4 regions of the Pantoea jilinensis genome follow, and region 3 is predicted to be linked to each of the others. Evidence: predicted binding sites of a transcription regulator. Region 3 holds the regulator's gene; each other region holds the start of a gene.
What was found. Region 3 encodes sigma-54, which starts transcription at its own class of promoters, with help from an activator protein. Its sites were predicted from a motif close to GTTGGCACANNTTTCGCTNT; they were not measured.

Region 1 (8,069 bases), 470 kb from region 3:
GGACCGTATCGACGAACTGATGGAGCAGTTAGGCATTGTGATGGATGATGCTGAAGATGAGCAGGCTGAAGAAGATATGTACCGTCTGCTGAAGGGCAACTAAGCAAATTTGATCGGCATGCGGTCTCCGCATGTCGCGCTTATCAGGTAAACGACAATGTTTTGGCCTGGATCAATTTTCGCGCTGCTGGCGACATGTTATCTGCTGTGGTTATTGTTTAAACTACGACGCCTGTCGCGGCTGAAGCAACGTTTACGTCGGGTCTCAACCCGCTCACCTTTCATCTCCTCTTCTTCGCGACCTTCTCTCAGACGCCGTCACCGGAAGGAGTGAGCATGCCATCGCAGCAGATTGAGTGGGATCAGGCGTTAATTGAAAAGTACAATTACGCTGGCCCGCGTTATACCTCTTATCCCACCGCGCTGGAGTTCAGCGAGCAGTACGCGGAAACTGATTTCCAGCGTGCCGTCGCGCGTTATCCTGATCGTCCGCTGTCGCTCTATGTTCATATTCCCTTCTGCCATCGTCTCTGCTACTTCTGCGGCTGCAATAAGATCGTGACGCGTCAGCGCCACAAAGCGGACCGCTATCTGGACGTGCTTGAGCAGGAAATCATTCAGCGCGCGCCGCTGTTTCGCGAGCGTAAAGTCACGCAGCTTCACTGGGGCGGCGGCACGCCAACCTTTTTCGACAATACGCAGATTTCACGGCTGGTGGGTTTACTGAAGCAGCACTTCAGCGTGGCTGAGGACGCCGAAATGTCGATCGAGGTTGATCCGCGGGAAATTGAGCTGGATGTGATTGATCACCTGCGATCGCTGGGATTCAATCGTCTGAGCATGGGCGTACAGGATTTTAATAAATCGGTGCAGGAACGGGTTAATCGGGTGCAGGATGAAGAGGTGATTTTCGGCCTGATGGCGCGCGCCCGTGAGCAGGGCTTCAGCTCTGTCAGCATCGATCTGATCTATGGCTTACCCCTGCAAACGCCCGCCAGCTTTGCCTGGACGCTGGAGCGGGTACTGGCACTGAGCCCGGACCGGCTTAGTGTATTTAACTATGCGCATCTGCCAGCGATGTTCGCGGCTCAGCGTAAAATTAAAGAGGATGAACTGCCTTCCGCGCAGCAAAAGCTGGATATCCTGCAACAGACCATTGCGACGCTGACTCAGCAGGGCTACCAGTTTATCGGGATGGATCACTTTGCAAAGCCGCAGGATGAGCTGGCCATCGCGCAGCGTGAAGGGCAGTTGCATCGCAATTTCCAGGGATACACGACGCAGGGCGACAGTGACTTACTGGGGCTTGGCGTCTCAGCCATCAGCATGATTGGCGACAGTTATGCGCAGAATCAGAAAGACCTCAACACCTGGTATGCATGTGTGGAACAGCAGGGAAATGGCCTGTGGCGCGGCATCGCCTTAACCGACGATGATTGCCTGCGGCGTGACGTGATTAAAACGCTGATTTGTAACTTCTCGCTGGATTTTGCCGCGACTGAAGCGCGATGGGGCATTCGCTTTAGCGACTATTTTGCTGAGGACATGGCGCTGCTGAAACCGTTAATTGCTGACGGGCTGGTGGTACAAACTGCTAAAGGGCTTGAGGTGACCGGCATTGGCCGGTTACTGATCCGCAATATCTGCATGTGCTTTGATCGCTATCTGCGTCAGAAAGTGCGTCAGCAGCAATTCTCCCGCGTTATCTGACGAAACGGGCTGGCATGACATGCCAGCCCGCACCGAAACGCTTATTCCATGCCAAGCTCTTTCAGCTTGCGTGTCAGCGTGTTTCGTCCCCAGCCCAGCAAACGAGCGGCTTCCTGTTTGTGGCCTTGCGTATGACGTAGCGCAGTGGTGAGCAGCGTTCGCTCCATCTCCGGTTGTGCTTCCGACAGCAGATTCTGATGACCGGAACGCAGTGCGCGGTCGGCCCACTGTGCCAGCAGCGTAGCCCAGCTGTCAGGCAGCGACTGAACCGGATTTTCCGGGGTGCTGGACTCAAACAGTTCGCTGGGCAGATCCTGAATCAGCACTTCCTGACCCGCAGCCATGACCGTCAGCCAGCGACAGGTGTTTTCCAGCTGACGTACGTTACCGGACCAGTGCAGCCGGGTTAAGGCTGTTTCGGTTTCCGGGTGCAGAATCTTCGCTTCCACACCCAGCTCACGAGCTGCCACCTGCAGGAAATAACGCGCCAGACGTGGGATATCCTCACGACGCTCACGCAGCGGCGGCAGATGCACACGAATCACATTCAGGCGGTGGAACAGGTCCTCACGGAACTTGCCTTCCTGCACACGCAATTCCAGGTTCTGGTGGGTTGCCGCAATAATACGCACATCCACTTTGACGGGTGCATAACCACCGACGCGATAGAACTGACCATCGGCCAGCACGCGCAGCAGTCGGGTCTGCACATCCAGCGGCATATCACCGATCTCATCCAGAAACAGCGTGCCGCCATCCGCCTGCTCAAAACGGCCCTGACGGATCTGGTTCGCGCCGGTAAAGGCCCCTTTCTCGTGACCAAACAGCTCTGACTCAATCAAATCTTTGGGTATTGCAGCCATGTTCAGTGCGATAAAGGGCGCTTTGGTGCGTGGGCTGTGGCGATGTAGCGCATGGGCCACCAGCTCTTTACCGGTTCCGGACTCACCGTTAATCAGCACGCTTATCGAAGAGCGCGATAAGCGCCCGATGATACGAAACACATCCTGCATCGCAGGCGCTTCACCAATAATATCGGTAGTTGGTCCGCTGACCGGCTGATTACGTGGCTGCTGCTGTTCCTGATAGTGGCTGATCGCTCGCTCTACCAGTGCAACGGCTTCGTCAATATCAAACGGCTTAGGCAGGTAATCAAATGCGCCCTGCTGATAGGCGCTGACGGCAGCATCCAGATCCGAATGCGCCGTCATTATGATGACCGGAAGCATGGGATGACGCTGTTTAATCTGCTTCAGTAGCGCCAGGCCATCCATACCGGGCATGCGAATGTCTGACAGTAAAACGTCCGGGGTCTTGGTTGAGAGGGCATCCAGCACCTCGCTTGCGCTGTCAAAAGTCGCGCAGCTCAAACCGGCTCCAGTGAGCGCGCGTTCAAGCACCCAGCGGATGGAGCTATCGTCATCGACGATCCAGACTATCCCTCGTTGCATAGAAACCTCACTGGCGAATAGGCAGGTAAACCGAAAATTCGGTGTGTCCCGGCCAACTGTTAAATTCTATTTTTCCTGAATGTTGATCAATCAGGCTACGGGCGATGGAGAGGCCTAAACCGGTTCCGCCTTCACGTCCGCTGACCATCGGATAAAACAGCGTATCCTGCAGCTGGGCCGGAATGCCGGGGCCATCATCTTCAATATCAATACGTGCTACCAGGCGATAACGCGTGCCGTGCAGCGTGAGCTGGAAAGCGGTGCGGGTGCGGATAATGATGGTGCCGCCATCGTCTCCCAGCGCCTGAAGCGCATTGCGCACCACGTTAAGCAGTACCTGTTCAATCTGATCGGGGTCGTGCGGCAGTTCCGGCAGGCTGGGGTCATAATCCCGTACCAGCGAGACATTCTCCGGCAGCTCCATCGAGACCAGATTAACTACGCGTTCAGCCACCTGATGAATGCTCTGCGTGATGTGCATACCCGGCTGCTGCGGCCCTAACAGACGATCCACCAGATTCCGCAACCGGTCGGCCTGTTCAATAATGACTTTGGTGTATTCGTTCAGCGAGGGATCGGGCAGGGCGCGGGATAAAAGCTGTGCCGCGCCGCGCAACCCTCCCAGCGGATTTTTAATCTCATGAGCCAGACCACGAACCAGATCGCGAGCGGCCACCTGCTGAGCGTGCTGTAACTGCTCCTGACTGAGCCGACGCTGATTATCCATCGGCGCCATTTCCATCAGAATTAAGCCATCGGGTAATCGCTGGGCGGTCAGCGACATAATGTGTGCACGACCATCAACGACCAGCGTAACCTCACTGTCAGTGAATCCCTGGCCAGCCTCAAGACTCTCGCGCATCACCTCAATATTCAGCGAAAAGTAGCCGGTCAATTCCGGTAACGGCGTGCCGAACAGCTTGCGTGAGCTTTGCGCCAGTAATTGCTGCGCCGCCGGGTTGGCGTAATGGATAACCAGATCGTTATCCACCAACAAAATACTGTTGATTAAAGCATTGAGAATCTGCCCTGCATCGGGCAGAGAGCCAGTTGCCATAAAACGTACCTCTGCACCAATCAGGTGCATTTTAGTCTTAAAGCCGTAAGGAGGGCGAATGAACGGTAAATTCGCGGAGAAAAAAGCCCATCCGAAGATGGGCTAAAAGTTTCCACGGCAACAAAATCGTTTGACCAGTTAAACGCTGTAGTAAAGCTCGAACTCAACCGGGTGTGGCGTCATGCGAACGCGATCCATCTCTGCTTTACGCAGTTCGATGTAAGCATCGATCGATTCGTCAGTGAATACACCGCCGCGGGTCAGGAACTCGCGATCATCGTTCAGTGAATTCAGCGCTTCTTCCAGAGAGCCCGCAACTTTTGGAATCTCAGCTTCTTCTTCCGGTGGCAGGTCATACAGGTTCTTGTCCATCGCATCACCAGGATGGATTTTGTTGATGATGCCATCCAGGCCAGCCATCAGCAGTGCGGTGAACGCCAGGTATGGGTTAGCCGCTGGGTCCGGGAAGCGCGCTTCGATACGACGGGCTTTCGGGCTGGCAACCACCGGAATACGGATTGACGCTGAACGGTTACGGGCAGAGTAAGCCAGCATAACCGGTGCTTCATAACCCGGAACCAGACGCTTGTAAGAGTTCGTGGTCGGGTTCGCCAGTGCGTTAATTGCTTTAGCGTGCTTGATGATGCCGCCGATGTAGAACAGCGCCATTTCAGACAGGCCGCCGTACTTATCGCCGGCAAACAGGTTCTGGCCACCTTTAGAGAGTGACATATGGCAGTGCATGCCTGAACCGTTGTCGCCAAACATTGGCTTCGGCATAAAGGTCGCGGTTTTGCCGTAAGCATGAGCAACGTTGTGGACGACATATTTGTAGATCTGAATTTCGTCAGCTTTTTTGGTCATGGTATTGAAGCGGGTAGCCACTTCGTTCTGACCCGCAGTCGCCACTTCGTGGTGATGCGCTTCAACAACCAAGCCCATCTGCTCCATGGTCAGACACATGGCAGAACGGATGTCCTGTGATGAGTCGACTGGTGGAACCGGGAAGTAGCCGCCTTTCAGACCTGGACGGTGACCTTTGTTACCGCCTTCGTACTCTTTACCGGTGTTCCATGCCGCTTCGATATCGTCGATAGCCACATGTGAACCGGAAGTCGATGAACCGAAACGGATGTCATCGAACAGGAAGAATTCTGGTTCTGGTCCAAACAGCACGGTATCCGCGATGCCGGAAGAGCGCAGGTAATCTTCAGCGCGTTTTGCGATAGAACGTGGATCGCGGTCGTAGCCCTGCATAGTGCCTGGCTCAAGGATGTCACAACGGATAATGAGCGTAGAATCTTCGAAGAAAGGATCCATGACTGCCGTGGTAGCGTCAGGCATCAGCACCATGTCTGATTCGTTAATGCCTTTCCAGCCGCCAATAGACGAACCATCGAACATTTTGCCTTCTTCGAAGAAGTCAGCGTTAACCTGGTGAGCAGGGATAGTAACGTGCTGTTCTTTACCTTTGGTATCGGTAAAACGCAGGTCAACAAACTTAACTTCATGCTCGTTCATCATCGAGAGAACGTGTTCAGCGGACATACTCAACTCTCCTGGAAATGGTCTTTCATTATCTACATGGCGAGGAAACGTCTTTTCCGGAATTCGCAGCGGGAAAACAACTCCCTGACTACCCGCTTCCGGCACGCTCTTCAACCGACATCTGACTGGCGATTACGCTTGATTTAGATAAAGCGAATTCTGTGCCAACTTTTCTGATGCTGCTTAAATCGCCTTGTGATGCACCTTTTTGTCATAAAGCACCTGCACCAGGATGGTCCTGATGCACTAAAGTGGTGCTTTGTGACGATTTATTAGCACCATTTTGGTGCATAAGACCAACTTAGTGCATTTTCTGCACCGGGAACAGGGCAAATTTGCACCTATCTAATAAACTTTCAGTGAAAAGTGTGATGGTGTTCAGTCTTCCGCTTAATCAGTGTACAATAACGCGCTATTTCTAATGCCTGAGGCAAAGCTGTGATCGAAAATTTGCGTAACATCGCCATCATCGCGCACGTTGACCATGGAAAGACCACCCTGGTTGACAAACTGCTGCAACAATCCGGTACTTTTGATGCCCGTACCGAAGCAACAGAGCGCGTGATGGACTCCAATGATTTGGAGAAAGAGCGTGGGATTACCATCCTCGCAAAAAACACCGCCATTAAGTGGAATGACTACCGTATCAACATCGTTGATACCCCAGGACACGCCGACTTCGGTGGTGAAGTTGAGCGCGTCATGTCCATGGTGGACTCGGTGCTGCTGGTTGTAGATGCGATGGATGGCCCTATGCCGCAAACCCGCTTCGTGACCAAAAAAGCGTTCGCGCATGGTCTGAAGCCGATTGTGGTTATCAACAAAGTAGATCGCCCTGGTGCGCGTCCGGATTGGGTTGTGGATCAGGTATTTGACCTGTTCGTTAACCTGGATGCGACTGACGAGCAGCTCGACTTCCCTATCATTTTCGCCTCTGCGCTGAATGGTATCGCGGGTCTTGAGCACACCGACATGGCTGACGATATGACCCCGCTGTATCAGGCAATCGTTGACCACGTTGCGCCTCCGCAGGTTGAGGCTGATGCGCCACTGCAGATGCAGATCTCTCAGCTGGACTACAACAACTACCTGGGCGTGATCGGCATTGGCCGCATCAAGCGCGGTAAAGTTAAGCCGAACCAGCAAGTCACTATCGTTGATAGCGAAGGCAAAACCCGTAACGGTAAAGTCGGTAAAGTCCTGACTCACCTGGGTCTTGAGCGTATCGACAGCGATCTGGCTGAAGCGGGCGATATCATTGCTATCACCGGTCTGGGCGAGCTGAACATCTCTGACACCATCTGTGATCCACAGAATGTGCAGGCGCTGCCAGCACTGAGCGTTGATGAGCCAACCGTAACCATGTTCTTTAACGTCAACACCTCACCGTTCTGCGGTAAAGAAGGTAAGTACGTGACTTCACGTCAGATCCTTGAGCGTCTGAACAAAGAACTGGTTCACAACGTGGCTCTGCGCGTTGAAGAAACCGAAGATTCTGATGCGTTCCGCGTGTCAGGTCGTGGTGAGCTTCACCTGTCAGTTCTGATCGAAAACATGCGTCGTGAAGGTTTCGAACTGGCGGTATCCCGTCCGAAAGTTATCTTCCGCGAGATCGATGGCCGTAAACAAGAGCCATTCGAGAACGTTACGCTGGATATCGAAGAGACGCATCAGGGTTCCGTTATGCAAGCCATGGGTGAGCGTAAAGGCGATCTGAAAAACATGGATCCGGATGGCAAAGGCCGCGTACGTCTCGACTACGTGATTCCTAGCCGTGGCCTGATTGGCTTCCGTAACGAATTCATGACGATGACTTCCGGTACCGGTCTGCTCTACTCTACATTCAGCCACTACGACGATATCCGTCCAGGCGAAGTGGGCCAGCGTCAGAACGGCGTTCTGATCTCTAACGGTCAGGGCAAAGCTGTAGCGTTCGCTCTGTTCGGTCTGCAGGATCGCGGTAAGCTGTTCCTGGGTCATGGTGCAGAAGTCTATGAAGGCCAGATCATCGGTATTCACAGCCGTTCTAACGACCTGACCGTAAACTGTCTGACTGGTAAGAAGCTGACCAACATGCGTGCTTCAGGTACTGATGAAGCAACGACACTGGTACCACCGCAGAAAATGACGCTGGAACAGGCGATCGAGTTCATCGATGATGACGAACTGGTCGAAGTGACTCCACTGTCAGTGCGTATCCGTAAGCGTCACCTGACTGAAAACGACCGTAAACGTGCTTCACGTGGTCCTAAAGACGCATAATTGCGCCTTTAAAGAATAAAAAGCCCCGCATGCGGGGCTTT
Region 2 (8,069 bases), 560 kb from region 3:
CGCCCCCGATTAATCTTTTCCGTACTGACACATTACTGGTTGTAAGCGTTCTCGCCGTGGCTGTTTACATCCAGACCTTCACGCTCATGCTCTTCCGGTACACGCAGACCAACAATCAGGTCAGCCAGCTTGAAGCCGATAAAGGCGACAACACCCGACCAGACGATAGTCAGGCCGACGCTGAACAGCTGCACCCAGACCTGATGGCCCATGGTAACGCCCTGTGCATAGCCCACGCCGCCCAGTGAAGAGGAAGCAAACACGCCAGTCAGAATACAGCCTACAATTCCGCAGACGCCGTGTACGCCGAACACATCGCAGGGATCATCCACACGCAGCCATTTCTTCAGGGTGGTCACACCCCACAATCCTGCCAGGCCGCCAACCAGACCGATGATCAAGGATCCGCCCACGCCAACGTAACCACAGGCTGGGGTAATCGCTACCAGACCGGCAATAAAGCCTGAACAGGCACCCAGTAGAGAAGGCTTACCACGTACCGCCCACTCGCCAAAGGTCCATGCCAGGACTGCGCCCGCGGTTGCGACGACGGTGTTCAGGAAGGCCAATGCCGCGATTTCATTTGCTGCAGACGCAGAACCGGCGTTGAAGCCGAACCAGCCAACATAAAGAATCGCGGTGCCGGTGAAGACCATTGGCAGGTTGTGTGGCTTAAAGGCCTCTTTACCAAAGCCAGCACGTTTGCCTACCAGATAAGCGCCCACCAGACCTGCTACTGCGGCGTTAATATGCACTACTGTACCGCCAGCAAAGTCCAGCGCACCATCCTGAGCCAGGAAACCGCCCGCCCACACCATGTGCGCGATTGGTAAATAGGAGAGCGTCAGCCAGACACCGACAAAAATCAGTACTGCAGAGAAGCGGATACGTTCAGCTATCGCACCGACAATCAGGCCCACGGTGATACAGGCAAATGAGGCCTGGAAAGCGACGTGGATATACTGATAGAAACTGCCCATTACGGCGGTAAGTTGAATGTTTTTCAGCATGGCCCAGCCAAAGCCACCAAAGAAAGCATTGCCTTCACTGAACGCCAGGGAGTAGCCGTAGACCACCCACAATACGCAAACCAGCGAGAAGGTCACCGCGACCTGGGTCAGCATCGACAGAACGTTTTTGCCGCGAATCAGACCACCGTAAAACAGCGCGATACCTGGAATTGACATAAACAGCACCAGCGCGGTGCAAATCATCATAAATGCGTTATCAGCCTTGTCCGCAACGGCAGGCGCAGCCATCGCGAGTGAGGGTAACAGTGCCAGGCTGGTGAGGCCCAACTTAGCTAACATTTTATTCATTTTTATTCCATCCCATCACAGTACTGAGTCTTGATTACAGAGCGGCTTCGTCGGTCTCGCCGGTACGAATACGGATGACGCGCTGCAGTTCAGCCACGAAAATCTTACCGTCGCCAATTTTGCCGGTGTAAGCCGCTTTACTGATGACATCCACCACTTCGTCCAGCTGATCATCGGCAATCGCGATATCAATTTTGACTTTTGGCAGGAAATTTACGCTGTATTCTGCGCCACGATAAAGCTCTGCATGGCCTTTCTGACGGCCAAACCCCTTCACTTCGGAGACGGTCAGTCCCTGAATGCCGATAGAGGATAAAGCTTCACGTACATCCTCCAGCTTGAATGGCTTAATTACGACGGTGACCAGCTTCATTGGATCCCCTCCAGCGAGTAAATTGGTAACGTTTATGGACACGAAGAGATATAAGCAAAGCCTGTGCCAGAGTGTAAAACTGACATTAATCAGTGAGTCAGGCGAGACGCGGCAAGGCATGGTTTTAACCGTAGCGGAAACCTGAAGCCTGGATGAAGGGGAATACTGCCAGGGACTGCACTCCTTTGGTGCTTAAGGCGTCAAAGGAGTGCATTTGTACAGATTATTCTGATAAACATGCTCAAAAAAGGTGCAGCTCAACCTTCAGATGTTACAGGCACGCCCGACGCCAGATTTTCACCTGCCTGTTGTAGCTGATACATCTGCCAGTAGCGTCCCTGCATCGCCAGCAGTTGCTGATGGGTACCCTGCTCCACCACACGACCGCGATGCAGCACCAGAATCTTGTCCGCTTCCACAATCGTTGATAGTCGGTGCGCAATCACCACCAGCGTACTGTGCTGACGAAGCGTCGCAAGTGTCTGCTGAATCGCCTGTTCGGTACCGGAGTCGATATTGGCTGTTGCCTCGTCGAGGATAAGTATCTGCGGCAGATCAACCAGTACCCGGGCCAGCGCCAGCAGCTGCTTCTGTCCGACCGACAAATTATTGCCCTGCTCGCCCAGCCGGGTATGAATTCCCTCTGGTAAAGCCTGCGCCAGTGGCGCCAGCTGTACCTGCTGGAGCACCTGCCAGACAGCCTCTTCGCTGATGTCGCGGCCCAGCCGGACATTGGCCAGCAGCGTATCGGCCAGGACGACCGGATCCTGCTGCACCATCGCGATACCGTGTCGCAGCACGGCATGACTCAGGTCACCAATAGGCCGGTCATCAATCCGGATTTCGCCGCGCGTCACCGGGTAGTAGCCCATCAGCAAATTAGCCAGAGTACTCTTGCCGCTGCCGGTATGGCCCACCAGTGCCACGAATTCACGCGGTGCGACGTCAAGATTGATATCACTGAGTACATCGCGGTTTTCACGGTAGGCAAAACTGAGATTGTTCAGGGTGATACGACCTGAAGCCAGTGGATGCGGGTCGATGCCATATTGCTGCTGCGTAGCATCCATCAGCTCGAAAATACGCTCACCAGAAACCACCGCCTGTTGCAGCATCGATTGCTGCGTGGTCAGCTCAATCAGCGGCTCATTCAGGCGGCCCAGGTAAGTAATAAAGGCATACAACACCCCGACTTCAAACACGCCAGGCACCGAGAAGCTGAACAGGATCAGCAACCCACACAGTACCATCGCTGAAAACAGGCTCAACAGAGGGCGCAGCAGAAAGCCATCAAGACGCAGCGTCTCCATTCGCGCCAGATAGTGGGAGCGACTCGCTTCGCCCATACGCTCACCAAATCGCGCCTGCTGGCGAAACTGCTGAATCACGCTCATGCCGCTGATCACTTCGTTAAAGCCGTTGTTAATGTCTGCCAGATAACTACGAACCCGTCGGGCAATCGGCGTGCTGTAGCGCTGATAGATAAACATGACTATCAGTACCAGCGGGAAGATCATCATCGCCACCAGTGCCATGCGCCAGTCAAGGCTGAACATCGCTACCATCATGGCGCCAACGAGTGCAGCACTGCGCAGTACAGTGGAGACCACCGTGACGTAGAGATCACGGATGACTTCGGTGTCGTTCGTCACACGCGAAATGATTTGACCGACCGGCTGGGTATCAAAGGCGCTCAGCGGCTGACAGAGTGCTGCATTCATCACGTCACAGCGCAACTGCTGGACCACACCAATTGCGGCACGGTTGAATAACAGCGCCTGCCAGTAGTGCAGCCCGGCGGCCAGTAACTGAAGCAGAATAAAACTCACCACCAGTCCGGCAACGATACCCCAGGGCATCTGATGCTTCGCCACCAGGTTATCAATAAAATAGCTGACCAGCACCGGGCCGGTCACTTCCGCTGCGGCAGCAATCCAGAGCATGCCAACCGCCAGCGACAGAGATTTGCGCCATGGCTTGCCGTAGCTCAGCAGACGCTTCAGGGTTGGCCACAAGCGTGCAGACTTAGCCATGCGGCACTCCTTTCTCATTTTCATCATCATCCAGTGCCGCTTCGAGTTGCTGATACCGGTACATATCACGATACCAGCCAGCACTGCTGGCCAGCGCATCGTGATCGCCTCGCTGCATCACGCTGCCCTGTTGCAGCACCAGAATTTCACTGGCTTCTGTCAGCGCTGACAGGCGGTGTGCGCTGATAATCAGTGTTTTGCCCTGCCCCCAGATGCGCAGGTTATGCAGGATTTCGTGTTCGGTACGTCCATCCACTGCAGAAAGTGCGTCGTCCAGAATCAGGATTTCGGCATTCAGCAGGAGTGCCCTGGCAATTGAAAGACGCTGCTTCTGTCCACCGGACAGCATGACGCCGCGCTCCCCGACTTCCGTTTCATAACCCTGCGGCAGACGCAGGATATCGTCATGAACACAGGCCAGCATAGCTGCACGTTCTATCTCCAGCTGGGTTGCGCCCGGTTTCCCCAATGCAATATTGTTCGCCACACTGTCTGAGAACAGGAACGGTGTCTGGCTGACTACGGCCAGACGGCTGCGCCAGCTGTCCAGCCGTAACTGCGGCAGCGGGATCTGATGGTAGCGGATGTCACCCTGCTGAATATCAAAGTGACGCTGAATCAGGCTGAGCAGTGTGCTTTTGCCACTGCCGGTTGGCCCGCACAGTCCCAGCATTTCACCGGGTTTCAACTGGAAGATGATATCGCTTAGCACCGGACCTGTGCTGGCCGGATAGTGAAAGGCGCGAATAGCGACCTGCAGCATGCCGGGTTGAGGGGGTAAAGATTTATCGCCATCTTCCACCGCCGGCGCTTCTGCCAGCAGCGCACCGATGCGGCTCCAGGCGGCGCTGCCGCGTTCGACAATATTAAACATCCACGCCAGCGCCAGCATTGGCCAAATCATCAGGCCGAGATACATCACAAAACTGGTGAGCTGTCCCAGCGTCATCTGATCATGCCATACCATCCAGCTGCCGCCGCCAATCGCCAGCAGGTTTGAGAAACCGATCGCGATGTAGATTGTGGGATCGAAACGGGCATCGACCCGCGCGACGCGCAGGTTTTTTTCCCCGGTATCACGGGCGATGTCGGAAAATTGCTGCGACTGATGCTGTTCCAGACCAAAGGCTTTGATCATCCGGATGCTGGTCAGGCTCTCCTGCGTCTGATCGTTGAGGCTGGAGAAGGCCGCCTGTGCCAGCTTAAAGCGGTGGTGCAACTGATTACCGTAACGATGGATCACGATAGCCATAATCGGCATCGGCACCAGCGCCAGCAGCGTCAGTTGCCAGCTGATCTGAGTACTCATCACCAGCAACACCACACATCCCATCACCAGCGAATCGACCAGCGTCAGTACCCCTTCTCCGGCCGCAAACACCACGCGGTCCACGTCGTTGGTGGCGCGCGCGATCAGGTCGCCGGTGCGGTGACGCAGGTAAAATGCCGGTTGCTGACGACTCAACTGGCGATAAAAATCTTCGCGCAGTTCAACCGCCAGCTGGTAGGAGGCACCAAACAACAGGACGCGCCAGACATAGCGCAGCAGATAGACCACGATTGCCGTTGCCAGCATGATCCCAATCCACATCATGATGCGGCTGGAACTCATGTTGTCACGTGTTACACCATCGACAATCACGCCGACTACATGCGGCGGCAGCAACTGCAGAATAGCAATAACAATAAGCAGGATGACCGCGCCCAGATAGCGCCGCCACTCCCGCAGGAAATACCAACTTAACTGACTGAATAATCGCACAACGCTGCTCTCAATCTCAGGCCCTCAGAGGGCGACAGGTAAAGCCGTGGTGTATTTAATCTCTTCCATGGCGAAGCTGGATGTCACATCAATCAGGCCGGGCACCCCATTGACTACTCGCTTGTAAAAAGCATCATAGCTTTTCATATCGGCCACCTGAATGCGCAGCAGGTAATCATACTCCCCTGCCATGCGGTAAAAGGCCATGACCTCCGGCATGCTACTCACCACGGAGACAAAAGTCTGATACCAGTCGCGGCTGTGCTGCTGGGTTTTCACAAACATAAATGCCGTCAGTGACAGTCCGATTTTATCACCATCCAGCAACGCTACCCGAGCGCGAATAATGCCATCATCTTCCAGTTTTTTCAGGCGCTTCCAGCAGGGTGTGGTGGTAAGGTTGACGGCATCCGCCAATGCCTGCAGTGACAGGGTACAGTCCTGCTGCAGTAGCGCGAGCAATTTGAGGTCAGTTTTATCTAACATTCGGGGCTCCGAGAGAATCATTTTCTCCATTACCGCGATTTTAGCGGTAATTTTGCAATCTCTTTTTCCTGCACGTGCCATAAAATAGTCTCATTATTTTTTATCGGACGCCTGAGATGCACACTTGCTGGATTCGTCACGCTATCAACGAAATTAATGCTGACTTTCAACGATCGGCAGAGACCCACTTGATCCGGTTCGATCTGGCGGATTTTCCCGGCATCTGGTTCTATCTGAAAGATGAGAGCACCCATCCCAGTGGCAGTCTTAAACATCGGCTGGCACGATCTCTTTTTCTTTACGGCCTTTCTAATGGCTGGATTAAACAGGATACGCCGATTATAGAAGCCTCGTCAGGCAGCACTGCCGTTTCTGAGGCGTACTTCGCAAGGCTGCTGGGCCTGCCGTTTATTGCAGTGATGCCCGCCAGTACAGCGAAGCGTAAAATTGAGCAGATCGCGTTTTATGGCGGACAGTGCCATTTTGTCGAGGATCCCTGCCAGCTTTACGCAGAGTCTGAACGGCTGGCGCGGCAGCTGAATGGCCATTTTATGGATCAGTTTACTTACGCTGAACGCGCGACAGACTGGCGTGGCAATAACAACATTGCAGAGAGCATCTTTCGTCAGATGCAGCACGAGCCCTATCCCATTCCCCATACTGTCATCATGAGTGCAGGCACCGGCGGCACTTCAGCGACCCTGGGCCGCTATATTCGTTACCAGGGACTGGAAACGAAAATGCTGGTAGTGGATCCGCAGCATTCTGTCTTTTTCGACTACTGGAGGCAGCGTGATGCCACTCTGACCAGCACGCGCGGCAGCATGATCGAGGGGATTGGCCGTCCACGGGTAGAACCCTCGTTTATGCCTGACGTGATCGATGAAATGATAAAAGTGCCGGATGGTGCGACGCTGGCCGCCATGCTGAAACTGGAAAAGATTCTGGGACGCAAACCTGGCGCCTCTACCGGCACTAATTTCTGGGGCATGATGCAGGTGGCGAAACGCTTACGGGCGGCAAATCAGCAAGGGGCGCTGGTGACACTGCTTTGCGACAGTGGCGAACGTTATCCCGATAGCTACTATCAGCCAGAGTGGGTAGCAAAACATATTGGCGATATCACGCCGTGGCAGCGCGAGCTGAAATAAAAAACCGGACATCCTGTCCGGTGCACGGCAATCCTCAGCATTCGGGGGAATACGCGAGGTCAGGTGTAGCCAGCCAGTGATTTAAATAGTGAGACACTGCCTGTGTCTCGCAATGCCCTAATACGGGTAAATGCGGAAGTGCGGCTTTCAATTGCGCCATCGCATTGCCCATGATGAAGCCCTGCCCGACCTGCGCCAGCATCTCGCGATCGTTCATCGCATCACCAAACGCCATACATTCCGCCATTGTCAGCGACAGGTGATCACATAACAGCGCCAGCGCGCTGCCTTTGTTGCAGTGAGCGGGCAAGACCTCCAGCGTGTCCACCCCAGAGAAGCAGATCGTAGCCTGCTCGCCCAATGCGGCATCCAGCGAGATCTTTAGCCGACACAGATTCTGATGCTGATCAATAAAGCAGATTTTTGTCACCTGATGCGCAGGCAGCTTTTTAAGATCGCACAGTTGATAACCGAATCCGCTCATCTGATGGGCCACCAGCAGCTCCGGAGCAGGTCGATCGGTAAACCACCCCTGATCGTTGAAAATATGGATTGTCGCGGTGGTATCCCAGTGGCGGTGGATGACCTCTTCAGCGACGGCAGGAGGCAGATCACGTGCGAAGATAAGATTGCCAGACCGATCGTGTACGCGGGTGCCATTACCGGTGATCAGCCATGCGGGAAGTGTCATTTTTTCCCGCAGGATCTGCATTTCCTGCAGATGGCGGCCCGTTGCCAGCGCGAGATTAACACCACGCAGATGCAATGCCTGCAAACTCTCCAGAGTCTGCTGCCCCAACTGATGATTCGGCAGCAACAATGTGCCATCCATATCGAACGCGGCTAAACGCACCATGATTCCCCTCCTGCTGAAAGATGGCTTTACTATTGCCTGTAAATTGCGGAACTAATAGTGAATACTTAAAAAAAACTGTTCCGGGTTTA
Region 3 (8,069 bases):
TTGACGTGGTGCGTTCGGTCTTCTTCGGGCTGCTGATTACGCCCTGGGCAGTCTATTTCCTGTCCGTCGTGGTCGATCAGCTTGAAGAGTCACGACAACGACTGGCCAGGCTGGTGGACAAGCTGGAAGAGATGCGCACACGTGATCTGGAACTCAATCAGCAGATGAAAGAGACCATTACGCAGCTGAATCAGGAGATCAGCGACCGTAAAAAGGCGGAGCTGGCTCGTGAGCAGGTGATGGACAAGTTGCGTGAAGAGGTGACGCGTCGTGAGCAGGCACAGATTGAGCTGGAGCAGCAATCTTCCTTCCTGCGCTCATTCCTGGATGCTTCGCCAGACCTGGTTTTCTATCGCAACATCGATAAACAGTTCTCCGGCTGTAACCGTGCAATGGAATTACTCACCGGCAAAAGCGAAAAGCAGCTGATCGGCCTGACCCCGCGTGATATCTACGATGATGAAGCGGCAACGAAGGTGCTTGAAACAGACGAAAAAGTGTTCCGCCACAACGTCTCGCTGACCTATGAACAGTGGCTGCAATATCCCGACGGACGCAAAGCCTGTTTCGAGATCCGTAAAGTGCCTTATTACGACCGTGTGGGTAAGCGCAGCGGGCTAATGGGTTTTGGCCGCGATATAACCGAGCGTAAGCGCTATCAGGACGCGTTAGAGAACGCCAGCCGGGAGAAGACCACCTTTATCTCTACGATCAGCCACGAGCTTCGTACGCCGCTTAATGGCATTGTTGGCCTGAGCCGTATTCTGCTGGATACCGACCTTAATCAGGAACAGCTGAAATACCTGAAAACCATCCACGTCTCTGCCATCACGCTGGGCAACATCTTTAATGATGTCATTGAGGTGGACAAAATCGAACGCCGTAAAGTGCAACTGGATAATCAGCCGCTTGATTTCACCGGCTTCCTGGCCGATTTGGAAAATCTTTCCGGCCTGCTGGCACAGCCAAAAGGGCTGAAATTTGTGCTCGCGCCGCAACTGCCACTACCGCATATGATTTCCACCGACGGGACCCGCTTGCGCCAGATTCTGTGGAACCTGATAGGTAACGCCGTGAAATTTACCCAACAGGGTGAAATTGTCGTGCGGGTCACCTATGAGCAGGACGAGACGCTGCGCTTCGAGGTGCAGGACTCCGGCATGGGGATTCGCCAGGACGAGCAGGACAAGATTTTTGCCATGTACTATCAGGTTAAAGACCAGCATGGCGGCAAACCCGCAACTGGTACCGGTATCGGGCTGGCGGTATCACGCCGACTGGCGCAGGCGATGGGCGGGGATATCCGGGTTCACAGTGCACCAGGACAAGGTTCATGCTTCACCGTTGAAATCAAAGCCCCGCGTATTGCTGAAGAGGTGGAGGACGAAGGTGTGGATGACAGCCTGCCACTGCCTGCACTGCACGTACTGTTAGTCGAAGATATTGAGCTCAACGTGATTGTGGCGCGCTCAGTACTGGAAAAGCTGGGCTGTAGCGTTGAGGTCGCCATGACCGGCAGTGAGGCGCTGGCGATGTTTGACCCGCTGGAGTTTGATCTGGTGCTGCTGGATATTCAATTGCCTGATATGACCGGGCTGGATGTCTCGCGTGCGATTCGCCAGCAGTATCAGGGAACACATCTGCCACCGCTGGTTGCACTTACCGCCAATGTTCTCAAAGACAAAAAAGAGTACTTCGACGCAGGCATGGATGACGTTCTTAGCAAACCTCTTGCGGTGCCAGCACTGACTGCGATGATTAAAAAGTACTGGGATTATCAGGCAGAAGCGGAAGAAGAAACGCTTGATGTCAGCGATGACAAAAGTCGGATGCTGCTGGATGTTGCCATGCTCGAACAGTATATCGAACTGGTCGGCCCCGGTCTGATAACCCAAAGTCTGACGATGTTTGAAAAAATGATGCCAGACTATCTTGCGGTTCTGGAATCCAATCTGATGGCCCGAGATCAGAAAGGGATTGCTGAAGAAGGCCACAAAATTAAAGGTGCGGCGGGTTCAGTAGGGCTGCAGCGTTTGCAGATGCTGGCGAAACAGATTCAGAGTCCGGAGTTACCGGCATGGTGGGACAATGTTGTTGAATGGATCGATGAGTTGAAACAGGAGTGGCGACATGATGTGCAGGTACTGCGTGACTGGGTATCAGAGCAGGAGAAGTGATATCCCGGAAAAAAATGACCCCAGCCGAGGCCGGGGTGCGCGAATACTGCGCCAACACCAGGGAAATCATTGCGACCGCTATGATATGAATAATTAATGCAGCCGCAGGGTATTGGTTAACACTGTTATCACCTTAGCAAATTCATCTTCTCGTGCGACAAGATTCATTAAAATTTGTGATATTGAGCAGCGTTTAAATACAGAAAACATTAATTTGCCAACACAGTCAAGTAAGGAATCATTTTACACGCTGTATTGATGATGTTTTGACCATATTTGCTCTTTTTCGTGTAGTTTTAAGGCTGTCGGACAGGGAGGCAGAGTCTGCGCTGCAGTAAAGTGAAGCCGCGTTAACATTCACCTCTCCAGTGTGGCTAACGCGCTGATATTGCAAGCACACAGCCTGAAATGATACGAATTATCCAAAACGATTTGGAATGATTAAAAAGAATCTAAAACTTTCTCCTTTTCCCTGCTGGACACCTGAGGCTTTAAAGGAAGCTAACAGTGCCATAATGGCCAGGAGGGAGTCAGTTAAGCGCTGTTTATTTGAGCGTTATAACGAAGATTCTGATTAAGGTTTAAACTGCATCTGATTAAGAAAAAAATAATAGTTAAATGTAGCGAATGATTCAATCCGGCGCTTATTACTCTTTATTAACTGTTTATCTGGAAAGCGCCTAAGCAAAGGTAAGCAATGGAACCGATTCCTTTTTTACGGAAGTCCTTGAACTATTTCGAACTGTTGCAGCATTTTGATGCAAAATGATTGAATAAAGTCTGGAAACTGTCGTCCCGTTTTCAGCGATAATCGTAAAAAGCCTGTGTTAGTGGCAGTGATTACATGAGTGATTGATTAACGTCTGGAACAAGTGTGGGAAGATTGCATGAACAAGCATAAAGGAAGCGTCGGACAGCGTATCAGACGGATTGTCGGTCGAATCGTATTGGTATGGCTGGGCGCATGGCTGGCAGGTATTTTACTCTTTTCATTCCTGCCGGTGCCGTTTTCAGCCGTGATGGCTGAACGACAGATTGGTGCCTGGTTACACGGTGATTTTAGTTATGTCGCCCATTCAGACTGGGTCGGCCATGACGAGATGTCGCCCTGGATGGGACTGGCGGTTATCGCCTCAGAAGATCAAAAGTTTCCTGAGCATTGGGGCTTCGATGTTGCGGCAATTGAATCTGTACTGGATAACAGTGACAGCCGGATGCGCGGGGCGTCCACGCTGTCACAACAGACGGCGAAAAATCTGTTTCTCTGGGATGGCCGCAGCTGGATCCGCAAAGGTCTGGAGGCGGGTTTGACAGTCGGGATTGAGACGGTCTGGACTAAGCGACGCATTCTGACCGTCTATCTCAATATCGCGGAGTTCGGGCCGGGTATCTTTGGCGTTGAAGCGGCTTCACAGCACTATTTCCATAAACCTGCCAGCCGGCTTACGGCAGCAGATGCTGCTTTGCTGGCGGCGGTTTTGCCCAATCCGATACGTTATCGTGCTGCTGCCCCCTCAGGTTATGTCAGAGAGCGGCAACAGTGGATACTGCGTCAGATGCGCCAGCTTGGCGGAGAAGGTTTTTTACAGCGTAACAAACTCGACTAGGCCTTAATCTTCGTCGAAACCCGCTTCAAATAGCTCAATGACCGCAGCCAGCGCCGGAACTTCCTCCGGGCCGCTGGCTTCAATTTCGATGTGTCCGCCTTTGGCTGAGTCGAGCATCAGCAGCGCAATTACGCTGCTGGCTTCAGCTTCCGTGCCCGCTTCATTGCGCAGCAACACTTCGGCATCAAAGCTCTGCACCAGCTCAAATAACTTCATTGCCGGACGGGCGTGCATGCCCAGCTTATTTTTAATTTCTACAGTTTGTCTGACGGTCATGATTTGCGCTTTTCCAGCGTACGATGGCGTGACTGTACATTCTTACCACGCGAACGGAAGTAATCCGCAAGCTGTTCAGCGATATAGACTGAGCGGTGTTTGCCACCAGTGCAGCCAATCGCTACGGTAAGATAGCTACGGTTGTTGGTTTCCAGCATCGGCAACCAGAGTTCAAGGTAGCTGCGCGTCTGGTAGATAAAGTTATGCACTTCTGTATGGCGATCAAGAAAGGCCGCCACCGGGCGATCGAGGCCAGTCATCGGCCGCAGCTTGGGATCCCAATGGGGATTGGGCAGAAAGCGCACGTCAAACACATAGTCAGCGTCAATAGGGATGCCATGTTTGAAGCCAAAGGATTCAAACACCATGGTCAGCTCACGTTCACGTTTACCCAGCAGGCGGGTACGCAGCATCTCGGCCAGCTCGTGCACTGACATCTCTGAGGTGTCGATGATGAGATCGGCCCGCGAACGCAATGGCTCCAGCAGATCGCTCTCTTCGTCAATCGCGCTCTCCAGGGACAGATTCTTGCTGGAAAGGGGATGCAGACGGCGCGTATCGCTGTAGCGACGAATCAGCGTATTACGATCGGCGTCCAGGAACAGCAGCTGAGGTGAAAATGAGTCAGGCAGGTTATTCAGCGCGGTTTCAAAAATTTCCGGAGATTCTGGCATGTTACGCACATCAATGCTGACTGCTGCCGAAATATTACGCTCCGCCAGCGAGTTAGCTAACTCGGGCAGTAGCACGACCGGCAGGTTATCAACACAGTAGAACCCCATATCTTCCAGCGCACGGAGCGCCACTGACTTCCCCGAGCCTGAACGACCGCTAACGATCATCAGCACCATGACCTTTTCTCCCGTTTTAAAACCGGCACCTGGCCGGTAAAGACGTGTTACTGCTCTGTCTGGATTTCCGTAATAATGGCGTAGAGCTCTTCATCACTTTGGGCAGCGCGCAGACGACGGCAGACCGTTTTATCTGCCAGACGTTTCGCCACCAGTGACAGGGTGTGCAGGTGTGTTTTGCACTGGTCGGCCGGGACCAGTAAAGCAAACAACAGATCGACCGGCTGGTTGTCGACGGCATCAAATGCAATCGGCTGTTCGAGGCTGATAAAAACCCCAACCGCGCGCAGCGTATCCTCTTCCAGCTTGCCGTGAGGGATTGCGATCCCATTGCCAATACCGGTACTGCCCATGCGTTCGCGGGTCAGGATCGCTTCGAAAAGCGTCTGGTGCGGCAGGTTGAGCTGCTTAGCGGCCAGTTCGCTGATGATTTCCAGCGCACGTTTTTTGCTCTGGCAGTGTACGCCGCTGCGGGTGCAGTCTGGCGAAAGCACTGTGCTCAATTCCAGTGTAAGATCGTTGTTCATTATCATTTCACTTGCGTGTTCACCAGGCCATTCGCCGCCAGCGCGTCATTACCTCTGAGACAAGCTGCGCTTACTCAGATGACAAAACGGGGCGGATTATCCGCCCCATCCTGTCGGCTCTGCGCGCCAGGCGCGCGTTGCTAGCGTGAAGATTAGTGTTTTTTCAGTTTATCTTTGTGTTTGGTCAGCTGACGGGCCAGCTTGTCGATCAGCCCATCAATTGCCGCATACATATCTTCCGCTTCCGATGTAGCGTGCAGCTCGCCACCATTCACGTGAAGTGTTGCATCAGCCACCTGAGTGACTTTCTCAACTTTCAGGACAATATAGACCTGATTGATATGTTCAAAATAGTGTTCCAGTTTGGCAAATTTCCCGTTGACGAACTCACGCAGAGGCGGTGTGATTTCAACATGTTGCCCGGTCAGGTTCAGCTGCATAGGTCTTCCTTCTCATTTCTTTCAAACCAGTTGTTTACGCTGGTTCGATGGCGGGATGGATAAAGACTCACGATATTTGGCGACGGTACGCCGTGCCACCATAATCCCCTGATCAGATAACATTGAGGTCAGTTTACTGTCGCTCAAGGGTTTGGCTGGATTTTCCGCCGAAATTAATTTTTTCACCAGCGCACGAATCGCGGTTGAGGAGGCTTCGCCTCCACCTTCCGTATTCACATGACTGGAGAAAAAGTACTTTAGTTCAAAAATGCCACGGGGACTGTGCAGATACTTCTGCGTAGTCACGCGAGAAATGGTCGATTCATGCATCTCAACAGCCTGGGCGATATCTGCCAGCACCATCGGACGCATAAATTCTTCACCCTGCTCGAAAAACGCCTGCTGTTGCTCAACAATGCAGCGCGTTACTTTCAGCAGCGTATCATTGCGGCTTTCCAGACTCTTAATCAGCCAGCGGGCTTCCTGCAGATTACTGCGGATAAACTGACTGTCGCTGTCGTTGCGCGCTGAACTGCCCATTGCCGCATAGTGCTGATTGATCTTGAGGCGTGGCAAGCTGTCGGCATTGAGTTCAACCGTCCAGCGACTGCCAACTTTACGCACCAGGACATCGGGAATGACATATTCTGGCTCGCTGGTATTGATCGACTGACCCGGACGCGGGTCCAGCGACTGAATCAGCACCATCGCTTCTTTCAGTACATCCTCTTTGAGGCGCGTCACTCGCATCAGGCTACGGAAATCGTGATTGGCCAGCAGGTCGAGATGCTCGCTGACGATCAGGCGTGCTTCTGCCAGCATCGGTGTGTCGGGCGCATATTGCGACAGCTGCACCAGCAGACAGTCACGCAGGTCGCGCGCACCAACACCCATCGGGTCAAAACGCTGGATGCGTTTCAGCACCGCCTCAACTTCATCCACTTCGAGATCATCGTTGCCGATACTGTCCAGGATCTCCTCAAGCGAAACGGTGAGATATCCGGTGTCATCGATAGCATCGACGATAGAGGTGGCAATAGCGCGATCGGTATCACTGAAAGGCGTCAATCCAACCTGCCACATCAGGTAGTCCTGCAGTGACTGTGTCGTTTCACCCTGATAAACCGGTAACTCATCATCCTGATAATCGGTGCCAGTGCCGGAAGGCGTGCCCGCCGTGTAGATCTCATCCCAGGTGGCATCCAGCGGCAGTTCATCGGGCATCTCTTTCTGCTCAAGCGCTTCGCGTGTATCCAGCGCCTCAGACTCCGGCGATTCCCTGGAGTCGATCTCTTCATGCAGATCAGTCTGCTCAAGCAGCGGATTGCTTTCGAGTGCAAGCTGTAACTCCTGCTGGAGTTCAAGCGTAGAGAGTTGCAGCAGACGAATCGCCTGTTGCAACTGTGGAGTCATTGCCAGCTGTTGGCTGAACCTGAGTTGTAGACCTTGCTTCATAGACAGGATGGTAGTTCCCAGGTAAACATCGGTATTAACGACACCTTATCAGAGTCTGAACTCTTCACCCAAATAAACCCGCTTAACCTGCTCATCCGCAAGAATTTCATTGGGTGTGCCATGCGCAATCAGGTGTCCCTGGCTGACAATATAAGCCCGCTCACAGACCGCTAAGGTTTCACGCACGTTATGGTCGGTAATCAGCACGCCGAGGCCGCTGTCACGCAGATGCTCAATGATTTTCTTGATGTCGATAACGGAGATCGGGTCAACACCGGCAAAAGGCTCATCCAGCAGGATAAATTTAGGATTAGCGGCCAGTGCGCGTGCGATCTCAACACGACGTCGCTCACCACCCGACAGCGCCTGACCCATGCTGTCGCGCAGGTGCTCGATGTGAAACTCTTCCATCAGCTCACGGGCGCGATCCTGACGTTGTTCTTCTGTCAGATCGTCACGAATCTGCAGTACCGCCATCAGGTTATCGTAGACGCTGAGGCGACGGAAAATGGAGGCCTCCTGCGGCAGATAGCCGATGCCACGACGCGCACGGGCATGCAACGGCAGGATACTGATATCTTCATCATCAATAATGATACGGCCAGCGTCACGCGGGACAATACCGACCACCATGTAAAAGGTGGTGGTCTTACCGGCGCCGTTCGGACCCAGCAGGCCGACAATCTCGCCGGACTTTACCTGCAGACTGACATCTTCTACCACGCGACGGCCTTTA
Region 4 (8,069 bases), 840 kb from region 3:
TCCGATTAACGTTGAACAGGAACCCTTGGTCTTCCGGCGAGCGGGCTTTTCACCCGCTTTATCGTTACTTATGTCAGCATTCGCACTTCTGATACCTCCAGCATGCCTCACAGCACACCTTCGACGGCTTACAGAACGCTCCCCTACCCAACAACACATAGTGTCGCTGCCGCAGCTTCGGTGCATGGTTTAGCCCCGTTACATCTTCCGCGCAGGCCGACTCGACCAGTGAGCTATTACGCTTTCTTTAAATGATGGCTGCTTCTAAGCCAACATCCTGGCTGTCTGTGCCTTCCCACATCGTTTCCCACTTAACCATGACTTTGGGACCTTAGCTGGCGGTCTGGGTTGTTTCCCTCTTCACGACGGACGTTAGCACCCGCCGTGTGTCTCCCGTGATAACATTCTCCGGTATTCGCAGTTTGCATCGGGTTGGTAAGCCGGGATGGCCCCCTAGCCGAAACAGTGCTCTACCCCCGGAGATGAGTTCACGAGGCGCTACCTAAATAGCTTTCGGGGAGAACCAGCTATCTCCCGGTTTGATTGGCCTTTCACCCCCAGCCACAGGTCATCCGCTAATTTTTCAACATTAGTCGGTTCGGTCCTCCAGTTAGTGTTACCCAACCTTCAACCTGCCCATGGCTAGATCACCGGGTTTCGGGTCTATACCCTGCAACTTAACGCCCAGTTAAGACTCGGTTTCCCTGCGGCTCCCCTATACGGTTAACCTTGCTACAGAATATAAGTCGCTGACCCATTATACAAAAGGTACGCAGTCACCCCCATAAAGAAGGCTCCCACTGCTTGTACGTACACGGTTTCAGGTTCTGTTTCACTCCCCTCGCCGGGGTTCTTTTCGCCTTTCCCTCACGGTACTGGTTCACTATCGGTCAGTCAGGAGTATTTAGCCTTGGAGGATGGTCCCCCCATATTCAGACAGGATACCACGTGTCCCGCCTTACTCATCGAGCTCACAGCATATGCGCTTTTGTGTACGGGAGTATCACCCTGTACCCTGCGACTTTCCAGACGCTTCCACTAACACACATGCTGATTCAGGCTCTGGGCTGCTCCCCGTTCGCTCGCCGCTACTGGGGGAATCTCGGTTGATTTCTTTTCCTCGGGGTACTTAGATGTTTCAGTTCCCCCGGTTCGCCTTGCAGCACTATGTATTCATGCTGCAATGATGCACAGAGTGCACCGGGTTTCCCCATTCGGACATCGACGGCTGTAGCGGTTCATATCACCTTACCGTCGCTTTACGCAGATTAGCACGTCCTTCATCGCCTCTGACTGCCTGGGCATCCACCGTGTACGCTTAGTCGCTTAACCTCACAACCCACAGGCGTTTTACAACGCTGCGAGCTGCAAGCATTTGAGAGACTCGAACGTGTCGCGCTTTTCATTCTTATTACGGAGAATGAAAACGACACGTCGTTTCAATTTTCAGCTTGTTCCGGATTGTTAAAGAGCAAATATCTCAAACGCGCCACGGCTGCTTACGCAACCAGAACGGTTTTGAGATACTGTATGGAGACATCTTTCACCTGTCACCAAGCAGGTGGCGTCCCCTAGGGGATTCGAACCCCTGTTGCCGCCGTGAAAGGGCGGAGTCCTAACCGCTAGACGAAGGGGACACGATAGTGTCACGACTTCGCAGCCGTCCTGCTCATTACTTTTTATCAGACAATCTGTGTGGACACTGCGCGGGAAGGTATCTTCAGGTAAGGAGGTGATCCAACCGCAGGTTCCCCTACGGTTACCTTGTTACGACTTCACCCCAGTCATGAATCACAAAGTGGTAAGCGCCCTCCCGAAGGTTAAGCTACCTACTTCTTTTGCAACCCACTCCCATGGTGTGACGGGCGGTGTGTACAAGGCCCGGGAACGTATTCACCGTGGCATTCTGATCCACGATTACTAGCGATTCCGACTTCACGGAGTCGAGTTGCAGACTCCGATCCGGACTACGACGCACTTTGTGAGGTCCGCTTGCTCTCGCGAGGTCGCTTCTCTTTGTATGCGCCATTGTAGCACGTGTGTAGCCCTACTCGTAAGGGCCATGATGACTTGACGTCATCCCCACCTTCCTCCGGTTTATCACCGGCAGTCTCCTTTGAGTTCCCGCCATCACGCGCTGGCAACAAAGGATAAGGGTTGCGCTCGTTGCGGGACTTAACCCAACATTTCACAACACGAGCTGACGACAGCCATGCAGCACCTGTCTCAGAGTTCCCGAAGGCACCAATCCATCTCTGGAAAGTTCTCTGGATGTCAAGAGTAGGTAAGGTTCTTCGCGTTGCATCGAATTAAACCACATGCTCCACCGCTTGTGCGGGCCCCCGTCAATTCATTTGAGTTTTAACCTTGCGGCCGTACTCCCCAGGCGGTCGACTTAACGCGTTAGCTCCGGAAGCCACTCCTCAAGGGAACAACCTCCAAGTCGACATCGTTTACGGCGTGGACTACCAGGGTATCTAATCCTGTTTGCTCCCCACGCTTTCGCACCTGAGCGTCAGTCTTTGTCCAGGGGGCCGCCTTCGCCACCGGTATTCCTCCAGATCTCTACGCATTTCACCGCTACACCTGGAATTCTACCCCCCTCTACAAGACTCAAGCCTGCCAGTTTCAAATGCAGTTCCCAGGTTAAGCCCGGGGATTTCACATCTGACTTAACAGACCGCCTGCGTGCGCTTTACGCCCAGTAATTCCGATTAACGCTTGCACCCTCCGTATTACCGCGGCTGCTGGCACGGAGTTAGCCGGTGCTTCTTCTGCGGGTAACGTCAATCGATGCGGTTATTAACCACATCGCCTTCCTCCCCGCTGAAAGTACTTTACAACCCGAAGGCCTTCTTCATACACGCGGCATGGCTGCATCAGGCTTGCGCCCATTGTGCAATATTCCCCACTGCTGCCTCCCGTAGGAGTCTGGACCGTGTCTCAGTTCCAGTGTGGCTGGTCATCCTCTCAGACCAGCTAGGGATCGTCGCCTAGGTGGGCCATTACCCCGCCTACTAGCTAATCCCATCTGGGTTCATCCGATAGTGAGAGGCCCGAAGGTCCCCCTCTTTGGTCTTGCGACGTTATGCGGTATTAGCCACCGTTTCCAGTGGTTATCCCCCTCTATCGGGCAGATCCCCAGACATTACTCACCCGTCCGCCACTCGTCACCCAAGAGCAAGCTCTCTGTGCTACCGTCCGACTTGCATGTGTTAGGCCTGCCGCCAGCGTTCAATCTGAGCCATGATCAAACTCTTCAATTTAAGTTTGATTTGCTTAAACAAGTTAAGCGGTGCTCATCTGTAAAACGTCATAATGAATTTCATTATGTGTTCACTCGTGAGGCTTTGATATTTTTTTGCGTCCTAAGACGCTGATATCAATCCTGCGAGTGCCCACACAGATTGTCTGATAAATTGTTAAAGAGCAGTGCGAACAGTGCGTTAGCGTCCTGTCGCGAGGTGGCGTATATTACGCTTTCCTCCTGCAGAGTCAACCTCTATTTCAGAAGTTTTTCTCCGGCGGCGCAGTCTCCTGTGCCTCTCAACCCGCTTCCCGTTGCCGGTGTTCCGTGTCGATGGAGGCGCATTATAGGGATCCCGTTTCAGAGCACAACCCTTTTTTTGGATCTTTTATCTGAACGGTTATAAATGATCCAGATTGATGAGATCACCAGCGATCCGGGTCAGAATTGGCTTGTCAGCTGTGTAAAATCGCATCAGGCTACAGTGAAAACAGAACAAAGGAGAACATGATGACTTCCGCCCTACGCCCCTATAAAGATCTTTTCCCGCAAACTGGCCAGCGCGTTATGGTCGATTCAAGCAGTGTTGTCGTTGGTGATGTGATTATGGAGGATGACGTCAGCATCTGGCCGCTTGTTGCGATCAGGGGTGACGTGAATCAGGTCCGGATCGGTGCCCGAACCAATGTGCAGGACGGCAGTGTTCTGCACGTTACGCATAAATCTGCCGCCAATCCGCAAGGCTTCCCTCTTATTATTGGCGAGGAGGTCACGGTCGGCCATAAAGCGATGCTGCACGGCTGTACCATTGGCGATCGCGTGCTGGTCGGAATGGGATCGATTTTGCTTGATGGCGTAATAGTAGAAGATGAGGTGATGATTGGTGCCGGCAGTCTGGTGCCGCCAGGTAAAAGACTGGAGAGTGGCTATCTCTATCTGGGGAGTCCGGTGAAGCAAATCAGGCCGCTTAATGACAGCGAAAAAGAAGGGTTACGCTATTCCGCTAACAACTATGTGGGCTGGAAAGATGATTACCTGGCTGACGCTAACCAGACCCAGCCCTGAGCATCAACGTTATCCTGACGGATAGCCTCTTCCGCCTCATCCTCCAGATCCCAGCGATGGTGCTGAAACAGCGCCATCGCCTCTCCTTCACCAAAACGTGATATCAACGACTCACAGCTGATTGCACAGTTCAGCCGCATGCCGTTGACCAGTACCGGGAAACAAACCGCCTTGAGTTCAGCATCATAGGCTTCATCATCAGGGAACTGTATCGCCTGATTCACGACTGCATGGCCTGCTTAAGCTGAGCAATGACCGGAGCAATGTCTGGCATTACTCCGTGCCATATATAGAAGGCATGAGCAGCCTGCCCCACCAGCATACCCAAACCATCTGCCAGATGATTCGTGCCATGCCCCTGACACCAGCGCAGGAAAGGCGTCAGCCCGCTTTGGTAAAACATGTCATAGCACTGCACGCCGGAATGGATCACGTCAGAAGGTAAAGGAGGCGTTTCTCCCTTCACACCGCTTGAAGTGGCATTAACGATCAGATCGAAGTGCTGACCCGTCAGCTGTTCAAAACGACATGCCCGGATAGGCCCATTCTCTCCAAACAGCGTCGCCAGCTCTTCAGCGCGTGCAGCTGTACGATTGACGACGGTCAGTGTCACGCCCGCTGAAAGCAATGGCAGAATGACGCCGCGAGCAGCCCCGCCCGCGCCCACCAGCAATACATTGTCGCCAGCGTTGATCATCTTAAGCCGCTCAAGGTCACTTAACAGGCCAATGCCATCCGTGTTGTCCCCCAGGATCTGACCATCACTGAGTTTTTTCACCGTGTTTACCGCGCCGGACAGGGCTGCACGTTCACTCAGCTGATCGGCAAACTCCCATGCCTGCTGTTTAAAAGGCAACGTCACATTGGCACCACGACCTCCCTGTTCAAAAAAGGCAGAGAGCGCCTGGGGAAAACCATCAATCGGGGCGCAGATGCGACCATAGCGATGTTCAATACCCGTCTGCTCAGCGAAAGCCTGATGGATCAGCGGAGATTTACTGTGGCTGATGGGATTACCGAAAACGGCGAATTGATCCATGAATTAACCCTGACGTATAAGTTCGCCGCTAATCACATCGCGGATTTCAGAGGGATTAAGGCGGCCACCGGTTTTTCCCGACAGAACCGGGAAGTGCTCACCAAACTGTTGCTTCACTTCTTCCGCCGTGCGGCAGGGAGGCAGACCCGACAGATTTGCGCTGGTTGAAACCAGCGGTTTACCAAATGCGCGGCAAAGCGCCTGCACATCGGGATGGTCACTGACGCGAATGGCCAGCGAATCAAACTGTCCGGTCAGCCAGCGAGGGGTTTGTGGTGGAACGGGGACGACAAAGGTCACAGGACCGGGCCAGCATGCAAACATCCGCTCACGCTGCATCACCGAAAGTTCGCGTGCGGAGATATAAGGTTCAAGCTGGGTGTAATCAGCGGCAATCAGGATAAGTCCCTTTTCTACCGGACGCTGTTTCAGCGCCAGCAAGGCCATGACGGCAGATTCACTGTCAGGGTCACAGCCCAGACCAAATACAGCTTCAGTTGGATAGGCGATGACCGCCTGACGATTCAGATGCGCTAAGCAATTTTCAAATGAATCGGCGAGGTGTTGATTTTCCATGATCTATGAATTCTCTTCAGCGATGGCTTTGCCACAACTCTTACTGGCACAGAATCGTTTAATGCCCTGCGCCGTCTTTTTTTCAACTAACAGTGGATACTCACAATAAGGACAGATTCCGGCAACGGGTGTCAGATTCACAACAAACTGGCAGGCGGGATAGCGATCGCAGGAGTGAAACGTTTTGCCGTAACGGGAACGCCGCTGAACTAACCGGCCTTCATGGCACTGAGGACAGGCCAGCGAGGTTTCATCCGGTTTATCGATGGTTTCGGTGTATCCGCATTCCGGATAGCAGCTGCAGCCGATAAACATGCCAAAACGTCCCTGCCGCAGCACTTTATCCGCACCACATTCTGGACAGGCGTGGCCTTCCAGCACTTTGACCACGTGGCCATCGGCCTGACCTTTTAAAGGTCGAATGTAGTCGCAAGCCGGGTAGTTCGCGCAGCCCAGAAAAGGACCATGTTTACCGGAGCGAATAACCAGTTCTGCCCCGCAAGCGGGGCAGGGATCCTGTTTACGCACGGTGAAGAGTGCAGCTTTACTCATAGCGATCAATGCATGAAAGGAAATTTAATGCAGCATACCTTCATTGACGTCGAATAGCAGTTCTTCCATCTGCTGATAGGCATTTTCACATCCCGGGATGTTGAACAACACCATCAGCACCACCCATTTGAGATCCTCCAGGTCAAACTCAGAGGTATCCAGCGCCATGATACGTTCGATGACCATTTCACGGGTTTCCAGGTTCAGCACCTGAATCTGCTCCAGGAACAGCAGAAAACCACGGCTATCAGCATCTAAACGCTTGCTCTCTTCGTCGGTATAGATACGCATGGAGAGCGGATCACTTGTCAGTAAAACTGGCTCAACCAGCCCTTCCTGATAATCAGCCAGTCTTTCCAGCCAGTTCAGCGCACTGTAAACATCTTCACGATGGAACCCGGCATCCGTCAGGTCGTCTGTCAATCTGTCCTGATCAACACCCATTTCTGCTTCGTTGTGGATATATGTCTCAAACAAATACATCAGTACGTCGAACATGGCATGCCCTCCTCAATCGGACATAGCCGCCGGGTACAGCTGCGATCCATCCTGCTAACTCCAGTTCCAGCAACTGAGCTGAGATAACTGGCACAGATTGGCCGGCACGTTCAGCGACAACGTCAACAGGTGTAACATCATCACCTACGTTAGCCAACACATCAGCAAATGGCAATGGAGCATCGTCACTCACCTCAGAATAAATTTCGTCGGCCTGTGTCGCTGGCAGCCAGTTCAGCGCACCAGCCAGATCTTCCACAATGTTATTGGGGTGGGCCACCAGCAGCGCACCCTGCTGAATCAGCCAGTTAACGCCTTCACTTAATGGATTGCCGATCGCGCCAGGTAAGGCATAGACATTGCGATTCTGCTCCAGCGCATAACGTGCCGTCACCAGTGAGCCACTCTTCAGCGAGGCTTCTACCACCAGCACCCCATGACTCAGACCGCTGATGATACGATTACGGCGTGGAAAATTCGCCGGATGCGGCAGGGTCGCCAGCGGAAATTCAGAAATCACAGCACCACCCTGCTCAACAATCTCTGCGGCAAGGTCGGCATGATTTTTAGGATAGAGATTTTGTAACCCACTGCCCAGCACAGCCACCGTTTTGCCCTTCACGTTGAGTGCTGCCTTATGTGCAACACCATCAATACCCCGGGCCAGTCCGCTGGTAATGGTCAGACCGCTGAGGCTTAAGTGCTGAGTAAACCAGTCGCACCAGTAACGGCCATTATGTGAACAGTTTCGACTCCCCACCACCGCTAACTGAGGAGTACTTATCACAGCAGGATCGCCATGAATATAGAGCAGTGGCGGAAAGCGGCTCGTTTCTTTGAGACGGGCTGGATAGGCCGCGTCCAGCGCAGTAATCAGATGATGAGCCGGACTCTGTGCCAGCCAGTCATACAATTCTGGAAGTTTTTTTGCACTGAAATCATAATATTGCTGGCGCTGACTGGCATCTAACCCTAATCGGATAAGCTGCTCCTTATCTGCTACCTGGCCACCTGTCTGCTGTGCGACGTCAATCCAGCGTTTCCCTGTCATTCCAGTGACGGCTGCCAGCCGCACATACTGCGCTATTTTGT

Region 1: a site for sigma-54 is predicted at 5,916-5,935, ahead of glnA (type I glutamate--ammonia ligase). Genes of this name have one in related genera too.
Region 2: a site for sigma-54 is predicted at 1,744-1,763, ahead of glnK (P-II family nitrogen regulator). Genes of this name have one in related genera too.
Region 4: a site for sigma-54 is predicted at 3,464-3,483, ahead of KTJ90_RS02285 (gamma carbonic anhydrase family protein). Genes of this name have one in related genera too.

The regions. Positions count from the first base shown of each region.
Region 1 is NZ_CP077746.1:93,672-101,740, forward strand. Features, by position in the region: gene yihI (Der GTPase-activating protein YihI) at 1-103, shown strand, start outside; gene hemN (oxygen-independent coproporphyrinogen III oxidase) at 337-1,710, shown strand; gene glnG (nitrogen regulation protein NR(I)) at 1,752-3,161, opposite strand; gene glnL (nitrogen regulation protein NR(II)) at 3,169-4,218, opposite strand; gene glnA (type I glutamate--ammonia ligase) at 4,357-5,766, opposite strand; gene typA (ribosome-dependent GTPase TypA) at 6,205-8,028, shown strand.
Region 2 is NZ_CP077746.1:3,082,213-3,090,281, forward strand. Features, by position in the region: gene amtB (ammonium transporter AmtB) at 33-1,319, opposite strand; gene glnK (P-II family nitrogen regulator) at 1,354-1,692, opposite strand; gene KTJ90_RS14605 (multidrug ABC transporter permease/ATP-binding protein) at 1,950-3,725, opposite strand; gene KTJ90_RS14610 (SmdA family multidrug ABC transporter permease/ATP-binding protein) at 3,718-5,487, opposite strand; gene KTJ90_RS14615 (Lrp/AsnC family transcriptional regulator) at 5,512-5,973, opposite strand; gene KTJ90_RS14620 (PLP-dependent cysteine synthase family protein) at 6,090-7,124, shown strand; gene cof (HMP-PP phosphatase) at 7,159-7,980, opposite strand.
Region 3 is NZ_CP077746.1:3,645,397-3,653,465, reverse strand. Features, by position in the region: gene arcB (aerobic respiration two-component sensor histidine kinase ArcB) at 1-2,177, shown strand, start outside; gene mtgA (monofunctional biosynthetic peptidoglycan transglycosylase) at 3,065-3,784, shown strand; gene npr (PTS phosphocarrier protein NPr) at 3,788-4,060, opposite strand; gene rapZ (RNase adapter RapZ) at 4,057-4,911, opposite strand; gene ptsN (PTS IIA-like nitrogen regulatory protein PtsN) at 4,959-5,438, opposite strand; gene hpf (ribosome hibernation promoting factor) at 5,591-5,878, opposite strand; gene rpoN (RNA polymerase factor sigma-54) at 5,900-7,333, opposite strand; gene lptB (LPS export ABC transporter ATP-binding protein) at 7,382-8,069, opposite strand, start outside.
Region 4 is NZ_CP077746.1:467,927-475,995, reverse strand. Features, by position in the region: rRNA gene KTJ90_RS02300 (23S ribosomal RNA) at 1-1,332, opposite strand, end outside; tRNA gene KTJ90_RS02295 (tRNA-Glu) at 1,563-1,637, opposite strand; rRNA gene KTJ90_RS02290 (16S ribosomal RNA) at 1,726-3,266, opposite strand; gene KTJ90_RS02285 (gamma carbonic anhydrase family protein) at 3,758-4,312, shown strand; gene KTJ90_RS02280 (DUF1488 family protein) at 4,279-4,536, opposite strand; gene aroE (shikimate dehydrogenase) at 4,533-5,351, opposite strand; gene tsaC (L-threonylcarbamoyladenylate synthase type 1 TsaC) at 5,355-5,927, opposite strand; gene KTJ90_RS02265 (DNA topoisomerase family protein) at 5,931-6,479, opposite strand; gene smg (DUF494 family protein Smg) at 6,504-6,977, opposite strand; gene dprA (DNA-protecting protein DprA) at 6,949-8,069, opposite strand, start outside.